DNA from 2 places in the Streptomyces sp. NPDC003697 genome. Region 2 is predicted to be linked to the other one. Evidence: riboswitches for the same ligand, from Rfam matches in the RefSeq annotation. Region 2 holds a riboswitch; the other holds the start of a gene.
The links. A riboswitch is a leader RNA that binds a small molecule or an ion and turns the genes downstream of it on or off. The one in region 2 is predicted to bind glycine.
Positions count from the first base shown of each region.

Region 1: linked by a shared signal. The riboswitch ahead of gcvT (glycine cleavage system aminomethyltransferase GcvT) and the one ahead of gcvP (aminomethyl-transferring glycine dehydrogenase) in region 2 are both predicted to bind glycine.

Region 1 covers NZ_JBSFNN010000058.1:1,885-8,348, reverse strand. The annotation lists gene ACWDNY_RS21690 (ABC transporter permease) at 1-480, opposite strand, end outside; gene ACWDNY_RS21685 (enhanced serine sensitivity protein SseB C-terminal domain-containing protein) at 805-1,560, opposite strand; gene ACWDNY_RS21680 (enhanced serine sensitivity protein SseB) at 1,823-2,614, opposite strand; gene ACWDNY_RS21675 (AAA family ATPase) at 2,921-3,610, opposite strand; glycine riboswitch at 3,788-3,887, shown strand; glycine riboswitch at 3,888-4,011, shown strand; gene gcvT (glycine cleavage system aminomethyltransferase GcvT) at 4,080-5,207, shown strand; gene gcvH (glycine cleavage system protein GcvH) at 5,348-5,725, shown strand; gene glyA (serine hydroxymethyltransferase) at 5,741-6,464, shown strand, end outside.
Region 2 covers NZ_JBSFNN010000084.1:15,688-22,151, forward strand. The annotation lists gene gcvP (aminomethyl-transferring glycine dehydrogenase) at 251-3,136, opposite strand; glycine riboswitch at 3,197-3,310, opposite strand; glycine riboswitch at 3,311-3,405, opposite strand; gene ACWDNY_RS25920 (PRC-barrel domain-containing protein) at 3,530-3,901, shown strand; gene ACWDNY_RS25925 (DNA polymerase IV) at 3,823-5,286, opposite strand; gene ACWDNY_RS25930 (MerR family transcriptional regulator) at 5,463-6,146, opposite strand.

The DNA of each region.
Region 1 (6,464 bases), on a different contig from region 2:
GCTGATGACCGCGTCGATCCAGCCGCCGAAGAAACCGGCCAGGATGCCGAGGATCGTGCCGACGACGACGGCGACCAGTGCGGACAGGAAGCCGACCAGCAGGGAGATGCGGGCGCCGTGGACGATGCGGGCGAAGATGTCGCGGCCGCTGACCGGCTCCACACCGAAGAGATGGTCGCCGCTGATGCCGCCGAGGGAGCCCGTGGGCGTGCCGAACAGGGGGTCGATCAGGTCCTCGTGGTGGGTCTCCGGGTCCTGGCCGACCAGGTGCGCGATCACGGGCGCCAGGATCGCGACCAGGATGAGGAGCAGCACGACGACACCGCCCGAGAGGGCGAGCTTGTCCCGCTTAAGGCGTTCCCAGGCGATCCGGCCCAGGGAGCGCCCCTGGACGGCCTTCGCGCCGGTGGTGGCTACCGCCGCTTCGTCGGCCGCGCTCGGGGCCGCTTCCGCGGTCGGCTCGTGCAATGGTGCCGTCATCAGGCAGGGACCCCTCTCAACCGGCGGTAGCCGGCCCGCACTTGCCGCTGTGGCGGCATGATCAGTCCGTCGTACACAGGGGCGAAAGGCCCCCTGGTGCGGGAGTCTTCAACGCTTTGGCGATCTGTTGCCAGACTTGACGGTGAATGGATGCGTAAACGTGATGCTGTCTGGGGGGTTCCGTTATCCGGACACTGGGTAACGGGGGTCGGACGCGGACCAATTGGAGCAATCAGTGGGAGAAGCGGACGTCTCGCCCTCATCTACGCGCGAAGAAGGGCTCCCGGTTCGGAAGCCCTCGGTGCCGGTGGACGGTGCCGCGCGTCAGTAGCCGCCGCGGGGCTGCGGGTACCCGTAGCCGGCCGCCGGGGCCTGCGCGGGGGCGCCGTGCGCCTCGCGGTCGTAGAACGGACGGGCGTTGGCGCGCAGCCACATCGCGATGGGGTCGTACTCGTCGGACATCGCGACCGTGGAGACCGGCAGACCGTCGGGGACGGCGCCGACGGACTGCTGCATCATGGCGCGCACCGAGTCGACGGCCGGCGGGGAGGTGTCGTACACGTCGAGGCCGATGGCCAGGTACGGCGCCCCGAGCGCGGGCTGGACCCAGGCACGGCGCAGCGAGCGGACCGCCGGAGTGCGGTGCGCGTTCTGCGCGAGCAGGGCGTAGAACTGCGCGACGTCGATGGCCGGTTCGGACAGCCTCAGCGGTCCGGCCGGCTGGCGGTCCAGGCCGGTGGCGATGCGGCGCAGGTCGAGCCAGGGGATGCCGACGCCACCGCCGGGGGCGTGCGGGTTCAGCCAGAGGCCGTAGTGGTCGGGGTAGAGGGTGCGGGCGACGTCGAGGCCGTCCACCACCTCGTACGACCGCATCCAGCCGCTGGCCGACAGCTCCTGCGCGGAGGTGACGCAGGGCGCGTAGCCGTGGCCGTCGACCTCCATGTGACCGTACTGCGCGTCGGGGGAGCCGGCCTGGCCGTGCCAGAGCAGCATCCAGACCTGGCCGGAGGAGGGCGTCGCGAGCGCGCGCAGGAGTGCCTCGTAGGCGTCGTACCGCCCGGGCGTCACCTGGCGCAGCATCTGCTCGACCTGCCCGGCCGCGGCGGTGCCAGCGCTCACCTTTTTACCGCCCCTTCATGCAACCAACACTCCGACCGAGCCGTGCGTCCAGTGCCCGGGCAGGCCGCGTTCACACGACATCGCCCGTGGACGCTCTAGCTTAAGCCGCCCCGCGGCGCGGGACCCGCCGCCGTCGGCCCGCGACCGCGGATCGCCCGGGCCGCCGACGTCCCACGCGGCGCGACCCGCGCGCGGTCACCGCCCGCGTCCCGGCCGGGCTCCTTCAGTGGCCCTGCTGGTAGAACGGCCGCACCGTCGCGCGCATCCACTCCCCCACCGGGTCCTCGGCCACGTCCAGGAGAACCAGGTTCACGGGCCATGCGACCGGGACCCGGCCGAGGGCGCGGCCGAGGGCCTCCAGCGGCCGGGCCCGCAGGTCGCCCTCCCAGTGGGACAGTTCCACGCCGACGAACATGACCGGGTCGGCGGTCTCGACGGCGGCGAGGCAGCGGCGGGCGGTGAGCACCACGCCGGTGCCGTCGAACTCCGCGGAGGCGGCGGCGAGGAAGTCCACCGGGTCGTCCTGCCAGTCCGGTTCGAACAGCCGGACCCGGCCGCCGGTCACCGGGCCGTCCAGCGACGTCCGCCCCGCCCGGCACAGCTCCGCCACGGCCTGCGGGGGCAGCGGGACACCGACCACGCCCTCGGGATTCACGGCGATGCCGACCTGCGGGGGCAGCCCGCGCGCGAACTCCACGGCGGGCGCGACGGTACAGGGCATGTGGGCGCCGGCGACCTGGCGGAACTGCTCCTCGGAACTGAAGACCGGCACGTACGCCTGGCCCTCGATCTCCAGCGTGGGCAGGTCGAGCGGACCGCTGTGCGGACCGCCGCCGTTGGGCAGCGGCACCCAGACGAAGCTGCGGCCGAGCACCTCGAGGATGCGCCCGCCGGCCGAGGGCATGCCGAGCGACGCCGACAGCACCTCCTCCAGCTCGTTGCCGGGCCAGCCGCCGTGCGGTTGGGGGTGCGCCTGTGCCGGGAAGTCAGCGGGGATGTCCGCCGGGAAGTCCATCTGCCTACCGCCTGCTGTGAACCACGGGTGTGGCTGAAAGGCTAACGGGTCCCGCGCCGCCCCCTCCGATGCCCACGGAGCGGGCTCCCCGCCCGGGGGTCCCCCGCCGCGGAACGTGCCGCCCGCCGCCGCCGGCCCGCACCGCCGCACGCGGGCGCCCCCCGGTGGCACCACCGGCGCCACCCTCGCACAACGGGCCGACCCCACCGGTGCACGGGCGCACACGGGCGGGCGCCACTGCGGCGCGGGCCGGGCGTGGGCCCGCGCCGCCGCCGCACGGGCGCACGCCCCCGGTGGCGCCGTGCATCACCCCGTGAAGTCGATGCGCCGCAGCGTGTCCGCCGCGTCCCGGTCGAGCAGGACGGCCGAACCGCAGCCGTCGGGCAGGCGGCCCCGTTCGGCCGCGCGCAGCAGTCGTTCGGCGGCCGTGCGGTGGCGCAGGAAGGCGTAGCGCGAGACGCCGCGGCCGCGCTCGCGCTGGCCGGCCAGGGCCGCGGCGGGCGGAACGTCGAGCAGCAGCAGGTGCAGTGTGCCGCCGCGGCGGCGGGCGGCGCGGGCCAGCCAGCCGCGCACCCAGGCCTGCGTCCCGCAGTCGTGCACCACGATCCCCTCACCGGTGCGCAGGGCGCGACGCAGCCCCGCGTAGTGGGCGAGGCGGACGAGCGGCCGGTAGACCGCGTACGGCAGGAACCGCGCGAGCCGGTCGTCGAAGCGGTCGCGGGTGTCCTGGGAGTCGATGCGGGTGCCCCGCACCGCCCGGCGCATCAGGGTGGACTTGCCGCTGCCGGGCAGGCCGGTCACCACGACGAGGTCGCGGGGCCCGAAGAGCAGGGCGTGCGGGCTGCGGCCGGCCCGTTCGCGCAGGTCCCGGACGACGGGCGCGGGGCGCTCCCCGGACCGCACGCGGGCCGGAGCCGCGGGACGCCCCGGCAGTGCTTGGGCCCGTTGCGGCAGCGCGAGTGCCGGAGTCGTGGCGCGTGCCGTGGTGCTGTTCACCGTGATCGCCTCCCCTGGAGTGGTCACAGATCCCCTCCCCCTCGAGTGTAAAAAGAAGGTAATACCCGGTGTCTCGCGTTTTCGTGCACGTAACGCCACAACCCGGTTACGGATGCGGTCCTGCCAGGAGCGGGCGGGGCGTGCAATGATGTTCGCGCCAACTGCATACCGGCCGTTTGAATCCGCGCGGGAGAGTCCCCGGCAGCCGTTTCGCCGGGGCGCCGAAGGAGCAAGTCCCTCCCTTGAATCTCTCAGGCCCCGTCACCGCGCGGGCGAGGCACATCTGAAAAGCGGGCCGCCCGTGCGGCCCCACCCAAGGTGCAAGCCGTGACCCGGCCCGGCTCCCACGCGGACCGGTGGTCATGGCGAACCTCTCAGGTTCCGATGACAGATGGGGAGGAACGTTCCTCGCCCGCCCCCCGCCCGGCCGCGCCCGCGCGGGGGACCCCCATCGCCTGGAGACCGACCGATGAGCAGTACCGAACCCGCACCCAAGCGCCGTACCGCGCTCGACGCGCTGCACCGCTCCCTCGGTGCGACGATGACCGACTTCGCCGGCTGGGACATGCCGCTGCGCTACGGCTCCGAGCGCGACGAGCACCTCGCCGTCCGGACCAGGGCGGGCCTGTTCGACCTGTCCCACATGGGCGAGATCACCGTCACCGGCCCGCAGGCCGCGCGGCTGCTGAACCACGCCCTGGTCGGCAACATCGCCTCCGTCGGCGTCGGCCGCGCCCGCTACACCATGATCTGCCGGGAGGACGGCGGCATCCTCGACGACCTGATCGTCTACCGGCTCGCCGAGAGCGAGTACATGGTCGTCGCCAACGCCTCCAACGCCCAGGTGGTCCTCGACGCGCTGACCGGGCGGGCCGCCGGCTTCGACGCCGAGGTGCGCGACGACCGCGACGCCTACGCCCTGATCGCCGTGCAGGGGCCGGAGTCCCCGGGCATCCTGAAGTCGCTGACCGACGCCGACCTGGACGGTCTGAAGTACTACGCGGGCCTGTCCGGCACCGTCGCCGGCGTCCCCGCACTGATCGCCCGCACCGGCTACACCGGCGAGGACGGCTTCGAGCTGTTCGTCGCCCCGGCCGACGCGGAGAAGCTCTGGCAGGCGCTGACCGACGCGGGCGCCCCCGCCGGGCTGGTCCCGTGCGGGCTGTCCTGCCGCGACACGCTCCGCCTGGAGGCGGGGATGCCGCTGTACGGGCACGAGCTGACGACCTCGCTGACCCCGTTCGACGCGGGTCTCGGCCGGGTGGTGAAGTTCGACAAGGAGGGCGACTTCGTCGGGCGCGAGGCTCTGCTGGCCGCCGCCGCGCGCGCCGAGAACGACCCGCCGCGTGTCCTGGTCGGCCTGGTCGCCGAGGGCCGCCGCGTCCCGCGGGCCGGCTACGCCGTCGTCGCCGGCGGCCAGGTGATCGGCGAGGTCACCTCCGGCGCCCCCTCCCCCACGCTCGGCAAGCCGATCGCCATGGCCTACGTCGACGCCGCGCACGCGGCGCCGGGCACCGCCGGCGTCGGCGTGGACATCCGGGGCAGCCACGAGCCGTACGAGGTCGTGGCGCTCCCGTTCTACAAGCGCCGGAAGTAGCAACCGGTCGGGCGGGGCCCGGCGCCGTCGGACGCGCGCCCGGCCGCCCGCGTGTGACACCGGGCACTTTCCCCCGCTCGCCGGCACCTTCGTCCGTCCCCCGTCACCACCACCGACCCGATTAAAGGAGAATTCACGCCATGAGCAACCCCGAGCAGCTGCGTTACAGCAAGGAGCACGAGTGGCTGTCGCCCGCCGAGGACGGCGTCGCGACGATCGGCATCACCGAGTTCGCGGCCAACGCGCTCGGCGACGTCGTCTACGCCCAGCTCCCGGAGGTCGGCACCGAGGTGAGCGCGGGCGAGACCTGCGGCGAGCTGGAGTCGACCAAGTCGGTGTCCGACCTGTACTCCCCCGTCAGTGGTGAGGTCACCGAGATCAACGAGGACGTCGTCAACGACCCGTCGCTGGTGAACTCCGCGCCGTACGAGGGCGGCTGGCTGTTCAAGGTGCGGGTGACGGAGGAGCCGGCCGAGCTGCTCTCCGCCGACGAGTACGCCTCCCACACCGCCGGCTGAGGAAGACCCAGCGACATGTCGATGCTGAACACCCCCCTGCACGAGCTCGACCCCGAGGTGGCCGCCGCGGTCGACGCCGAACTGCACCGCCAGCAGTCCACGCTGGAGATGATCGCCTCGGAGAACTTCGCCCCCGTCGCGGTCATGGAGGCCCAGGGCTCCGTCCTGACCAACAAGTATGCCGAGGGCTATCCCGGCCGCCGCTACTACGGCGGCTGCGAGCACGTCGACGTCACCGAGCAGATCGCGATCGACCGGGTCAAGGAGCTGTTCGGCGCGGAGTACGCCAACGTGCAGCCGCACTCCGGCGCCTCCGCCAACCAGGCCGCGCTCTTCGCGCTGGCCCGGCCCGGCGACACCATCCTCGGCCTGGACCTGGCCCACGGCGGCCACCTGACCCACGGAATGCGGCTGAACTTCTCCGGCAAGCAGTTCCACGTGGTCGCCTACCACGTGGACGACGACGGCCTGGTCGACATGGCCGAGGTCGAGCGGCTGGCCAAGGAGCACCGCCCGAAGGTGATCATCGCCGGCTGGTCCGCGTACCCGCGGCAGCTGGACTTCGCCGCCTTCCGCCGCATCGCCGACGAGACCGGCGCCCACCTGTGGGTCGACATGGCCCACTTCGCGGGCCTGGTCGCCGCCGGTCTGCACCCGAACCCGGTGCCGTACGCGGACGTGGTCACCTCGACCACCCACAAGACGCTCGGCGGCCCGCGCGGCGGCATCATCCTGGCGA
Region 2 (6,464 bases):
CGGCAGCCGGCCGAGGCGGCCCCGGCAGCGCACCGCAGGACGCCCCCCGCACCACGCGGCGAGCGCACGGCCCGACGGGCCCGCACGCGACACGACCGGACACCGCGCGCCACGGCCCGGCGAGCCCCCGCACACCGCACCCCGGGCGAAGCGCGTGCCCTCGTCCGTCCCCTGACGACAAGCACCCCCGACGCACGAAAGGCTCCGCCCGGCCCCCGGAGAGGGGCCGGGCGGAGCCCAGGTGCGGCGCTCAGTCCTCGTACGCGTCCAGCGGCGGGCAGGAGCAGACCAGGTTCCGGTCGCCGAAGGCCTGGTCGATGCGGCGCACCGGCGGCCAGTACTTGTCCGCGACCGCGACGCCGGCCGGGAAGACAGCCTCCTCACGGCTGTAGGCGTGCAGCCACTCGCCGCCGAGGGCGGCCGCCGTGTGCGGGGCGTTGCGCAGCGGGTTGTCGTCGGCGGGCCACTCGCCGGAACCGACCTTCTCGATCTCGGCGTGGATCGCGATCATCGCGTCGCAGAACCGGTCGAGCTCGGCCAGGTCCTCCGACTCGGTCGGCTCGATCATCAGTGTGCCGGCCACCGGGAACGACATCGTCGGCGCGTGGAAGCCGTAGTCGATCAGCCGCTTGGCCACGTCGTCGACGCTCACGCCGGTCGCCTTGGTCAGCGGGCGCAGGTCGATGATGCACTCGTGGGCGACCAGGCCGCCGGGGCCGGTGTACAGGACCGGGAAGTGCGGCTCAAGGCGCTTGGCGACGTAGTTGGCGGACAGCACGGCCACCTGCGTGGCGCGCTTGAGGCCCTCGCCGCCCATGAGGCGGACGTACGCCCACGAGATCGGCAGGATGCCCGCCGAGCCCCACGGCGCCGCCGAGACCGGACCGACGCCCGTCTCCGGGCCGGCGGCCGGCTGCAGCGGGTGGTTGGGCAGGTACGGCGCCAGGTGCGCGCGCACGCCGACCGGGCCGACACCCGGACCGCCGCCGCCGTGCGGGATGCAGAAGGTCTTGTGCAGGTTGAGGTGCGAGACGTCGCCGCCGAAGTGGCCCGGCTTGGCCAGCCCGACCAGCGCGTTGAGGTTGGCGCCGTCGACGTACACCTGGCCGCCGGCGTCGTGCACGGCGGCGCAGATGTCGGCGACGTGCTCCTCGAACACACCGTGCGTGGACGGGTAGGTGATCATCAGTACCGCGAGCTCGTCGCGGTACTGCTCGATCTTCGCCCGGAGGTCCTCGACGTCGATCTCGCCGTCCTCGGCGGTCCTGACGACGACGATCTTCATGCCCGCCATCACGGCGCTGGCGGCGTTGGTGCCGTGCGCCGAGGACGGGATGAGGCACACGGTGCGCCGGTCGTCGCCGTTGGCGCGGTGGTAGCCGCGAACGGCGAGGAGACCGGCCAGCTCGCCCTGCGAACCCGCGTTCGGCTGGAGGGAGACCTTGTCGTAGCCGGTGACCTCGGCGAGACGCTCCTCCAGCTCACGGATGAGCGTGAGGTAGCCCTCGGCCTGCTCGGCCGGCGCGAAGGGGTGCAGCTGCCCGAACTCGGGCCAGGTGACCGGCTCCATCTCGGTCGTCGCGTTGAGCTTCATGGTGCACGAGCCCAGCGGGATCATGCCGCGGTCGAGCGCGTAGTCGCGGTCGGCGAGCCGGCGCAGGTACCGCAGCATCGCCGTCTCGGAGCGGTGCCGGCGGAAGACCGGGTGGGTCAGGTAGTCGTCCGTGCGCAGCAGGTCGTCCGGAAGGGTGTCACCGGCCGCACCGTCCAGCGCCTCGACGTCGCCCTCGACACCGAAGGCGCTCCACACGACCGCCAGCTGGGCCCGCGTGGTGGTCTCGTCGCAGGCGACCGACACGTGGTCGGCGTCGACGAGGCGCAGGTTGACGCCGTGGTCGCGCGCCGCGGCGACGATCTCGGCGGCACGGCCCCCGGCCCTGACGGTCACGGTGTCGAAGTACGCGCCGTGCACGACCTCGGCGCCGCCGGCCCTCAGGCCCTCGGCGAGGACCGTGGCGTAGCGGTGGGTGCGCCGGGCGATGGTCCTCAGGCCCTCGGGGCCGTGGTAGACCGCGTACATGCCGGCCATGACGGCGAGCAGCACCTGGGCGGTGCAGATGTTGCTGGTCGCCTTCTCGCGGCGGATGTGCTGCTCGCGGGTCTGCAGCGCAAGGCGGTAGGCCCTGTGCCCGTCGGCGTCGACGGAGACGCCGACGAGGCGGCCGGGCAGGCTGCGCGCGAACTTCTCGCGCACCGCCATGTAGCCGGCGTGCGGCCCGCCGAAGCCCATCGGGACACCGAAGCGCTGGGTGGTGCCGACGGCGATGTCGGCGCCGAGCTCGCCGGGGGACTTCAGCAGGGTGAGGGCGAGCAGGTCGGCGGCGACCGTGACGACCGCACCCAGCTCGTGCGCCTGGTCGATGACCGGCTTCAGGTCGCGCACGGCACCGGAGGCGCCGGGGTACTGCAGCAGCACGCCGTTGATGTCGCGGCCGGCGATCTCCGCGGGGATGCCCTCACTCAGGTCCGCGACGACGACGTCCATGCCGGTCGGCTCGGCCCGGGTCCGGATGACGGCGACGGTCTGCGGCAGCGCGTCCGCGTCGACCAGGAACAGGCCCTTCTTGTTCTTGCCCATGCGCCGGGACAGCGCCACGGCCTCGGCGGCCGCGGTGCCCTCGTCGAGCAGCGAGGCGCCCGAGGTCGGCAGGCCGGTGAGCTCGGCCACCATCGTCTGGAAGTTCAGCAGCGCCTCGAGGCGGCCCTGGGAGATCTCGGGCTGGTACGGGGTGTAGGCGGTGTACCAGGCGGGGTTCTCCATGACGTTGCGCAGGATCACGGGCGGGGTGAACGTCCCGTAGTACCCGAGGCCGATCATGGAGCCGAGGACCTGGTTGCGGTCGGCGAGGGAGCGCAGCTCGGCCAGTACCTCGGCCTCCGTGCGCGCGCCCGGCAGGGCGAGCCCATCGGCGTTCTTGATCACGTCCGGGACCGCCGCGGCGGTGAGCTCGTCCAGCGAGCCGTAGCCGACCTGCGCGAGCATCTTGGCCCGGGCCTCCTGGTCGGGGCCGATGTGGCGCTGCTCGAAGGGCGTTCCCCGTTCGAGTTCGGAAAGCGGAGTGCGATGGGCGGTCATTGCGGAGGCCTCCTGGTCTGACGCGACCTTCGAGGGCACCACGGCACGGGTGCCCGGACGGCCTCCCCCTCTGTCATCTCGACCTGAGAGCTTCACCGGGTCGCCCGAAGGCTCCGGCTTTCCCCGTCGGTGAGAGCGGACGCCGTCGACACCCGCCCTGCTTTCCAGAGTGACCTCGCCCCTGCGGTACGTGGGCCTGAGAGATTCCGGGGAGGATTTGCTCCTTCGGCGCCTCCGACGTCATCGGAGGACTCTCCCGCACGGGGTCAGCAGCCGCTGCCAGCCTACCAGCGGGCACGCCGGCCAGGCCTTCGAGTGGCCGCAGTGCCGTTTGTGCTCTTTCGTAGTGCTTACGGATGAGGTGCGAACCATCGCGACGCAGTGGAGGGCCCTGTGCGAACCGAAATCGACCCGCGCAATCTGATCGGGCGCAAGGCGTTCGACCGCGACGGCAACAAGATCGGCACCGTGGACGAGGTGTACCTCGACGACGCGACCGGGGTGCCGGAGTGGGCGGCGATACGCACGGGCCTGTTCTCCCGGGACGCCTTCGTGCCCCTGGCGCCCAGCGAGCTGGTCGAGGGCACCCTGCGCGTGCCCTTCGCCCGCGCACTGATCAAGGAGGCTCCCGACTTCGGCGTGGGCCGCCATCTCTCCCCGGAGCAGGAACTGCAGCTGTACCACCACTACGGTCTCGACGTCGCCTCCGCTCCCCCGGTCCCCGACCACGAGTTCGGCAAGCTGGCGGGCTCCGAGGAGACCTGAGCACCGGCTCCCTCAGCCGCCGTGGAGACCCGCCCGCCCTCCTCACCCGGCCCCAGTTCCACCAACGGAAGCGGATCAGCGGGCTCCAGATCGGCATCGTCGACGCGGAACGTCCGCACCCGCCCCGGTCCGGAGCCGGGCGTCTCGAACCGGACGGTGACCCGGCCCAGGCCGCTGCCCTGCACCCACCCGTGTCCGTGCACCGCGTGGCGCACGTCGTGCCCCGCCGGCCAGCGCCGCTCGCCGGGCTCCGGCTGCTCCTCGGACGGCCCCTGTTCCGCCGGCTCCTCCGCCGGTCCGGCCTCCCGCACCCCGGCCGCCTGGGCGAACAGGTCCTCCTGCGTGTAGTCGGCGAGCCCCGTGACCCCCACGCCGAGCAACCGCACACCGCCCGTGGTGTCCACGGAGTCCAGCAGCCGGGCGGCCGCCTCCCGCACGACGGCCGGGTCGTCCGTGGGCCCCCGCAGGGTCTCCGACCGGGTCAGCGTGGAGAAGTCGTACCGCCGGACCTTCAGCACGATCGTCCGCCCCGACAGTCCGGCCCCGCGCAGCCGCCGCACGCACCGGTCCGCGAGCCGCTGCACCTGCAGGCCCACCCGGAGCCGGTCGTGGATGTCGACGTCGTAGGTGTCCTCGACCGAGACCGACTTCGCCTCCCGCTCGGCGACCACGGGCCGCTCGTCGCGCGCCAGCGCCATGGCGTGCAGCGCGTGCCCGTGCGCCTTCCCCAGCAGCCGGACCAGCTCGTCCTCGCCCGCCTCGGCAATCTCGCCGACCGTGTGGATGCCCGCCCGCCGCAGGTGGTCGCCCGTCGCCGGTCCCACACCCGGCAGGGTCCGCACCGGCATCGGTTCGAGCAGGGCGCGCTCGGTGCCCGGCTCGATGAGCACCAGGCCGTCCGGCTTGGCCTGCTCCGAGGCGATCTTGGCGAGCATCTTGGAGGCGGCGAGGCCCACGGATCCCGTCAGACCCGTGACCGCGCGTATGTCGGCGCGCAGCTTCCTGCCCACCGCCCGGGCCGACTCGGCGTCCCCGGCCGCTCCCCCGGCCTCCAGGTCCACGAACGCCTCGTCCAGGCTCAGCGGCTCCACCAGCGGCGACAGCGCCCGCAGCAGCCCCATCACCTGCTCGCTGATCGCCCGGTAGAAGGTGAAGCGCGGCACCAGGTACGCGGCGTTCGGCGCCAGCCGCCGTGCCTGGGCCATCGGCATCGCCGAGTGGACCCCGAAGACCCGCGCCTCGTACGAGGCGGTGGCGACCACACCGCGCGGTCCGAGACCGCCCACGACGACGGCCTTCCCGCGCAGGCTCGGCTTGGACGCCTGTTCCGCCGAGGCGAAGAAGGCGTCCATGTCGAGGTGCAGGATCGTGGGCGCGGTTCTCACATCTCCGATGCTGCACCACGCCACTGACAACGTCGCACGGCGGGCGCACCGGCGGCGGGCGAGGAGCCCGGGAACCCTGAGAACCTGAGAACCCGGAAACCCGGGAAACGGACGACCGGCGGCGAGCCCGGGCCGGGTGCGGACCGGTGGCGGGTCCCCGGACCGGACGGCCGGTGTCAGACCGCCCTGTTGCGCCGGCGCGCCAGCTCGTCGGCCGGATTGTGCCCGAGCAGCGTCTCGCCGGTGTCGACACGTTCCCCGTGCAGCTGCGACAGCGCGTTCTCCACGTCCCGCCAGACGACGCCGACGGCGATCCCGAAGATGCCCTGGCCGCCCTGGAGCAGCGCGTGCACCTCGTCGGGGGAGGTGCACTCGTACACCGTGGCGCCGTCGCTCATCAGCGTCAGACGCTCCAGGTCGTGGAAACCCTGCTCGCGCAGGTGCTGGACGGCGGTGCGGATGTTCTGGAGGGACACCCCCGTGTCGAGGAACCGCTTGACGATCTTGAGGACCACGACGTCGCGGAAGCTGTACAGACGCTGCGTGCCGGATCCGTAGGCGGGCCGCACGCTCGGCTCGACCAGACCGGTGCGCGCCCAGTAGTCCAGTTGCCGGTAGGTGATGCCGGCGGCCGCGCAGGCCGTCGGACCGCGGTAGCCGATCTGCTCGGACGCCATGGATGTCGCCCCTCCGCTGCTCGGCACGGCCGTAGGTCGCTGCGGAGCGCGGTCGGCCGCGCTGCCGGGCTGGACATACCCCCAGCCGGGGCGGAGCCGAGAGCCCGGAGGTGGGTACGGACCGCTTCCCCCGACACCACGTCCGGGGGCACCCCCAGCCGTACCGTCGCCGCTGCTTCCCACGCCGACCTCCGTCCTCGACCTGCCTTCTCGACGGTAGGCAGTCACCAGGGGTGCGTCAACGATCGCCACACTCGGCACGCCGAGTGATAATCACCCTAAGAGTGGTTTCCCGCACCCCACCGCGGGGAAAGGCTAGCCGAATGCCCTGCCCGGGGAGCCGTAGAACGGCCTCCAGCCGGTGGCATGTGCCGCCGGACGGCGCCGCTCCGCGCGCTGCCGCGGACAGCCGCGCACCTGCGCCGGGCGCCGGGTCGGGCCCCGGAGAACCGTCCCGCGCCGCAGCCCGCCGCCCACGCCTGGCAGCGCCCCGGGCCCCGC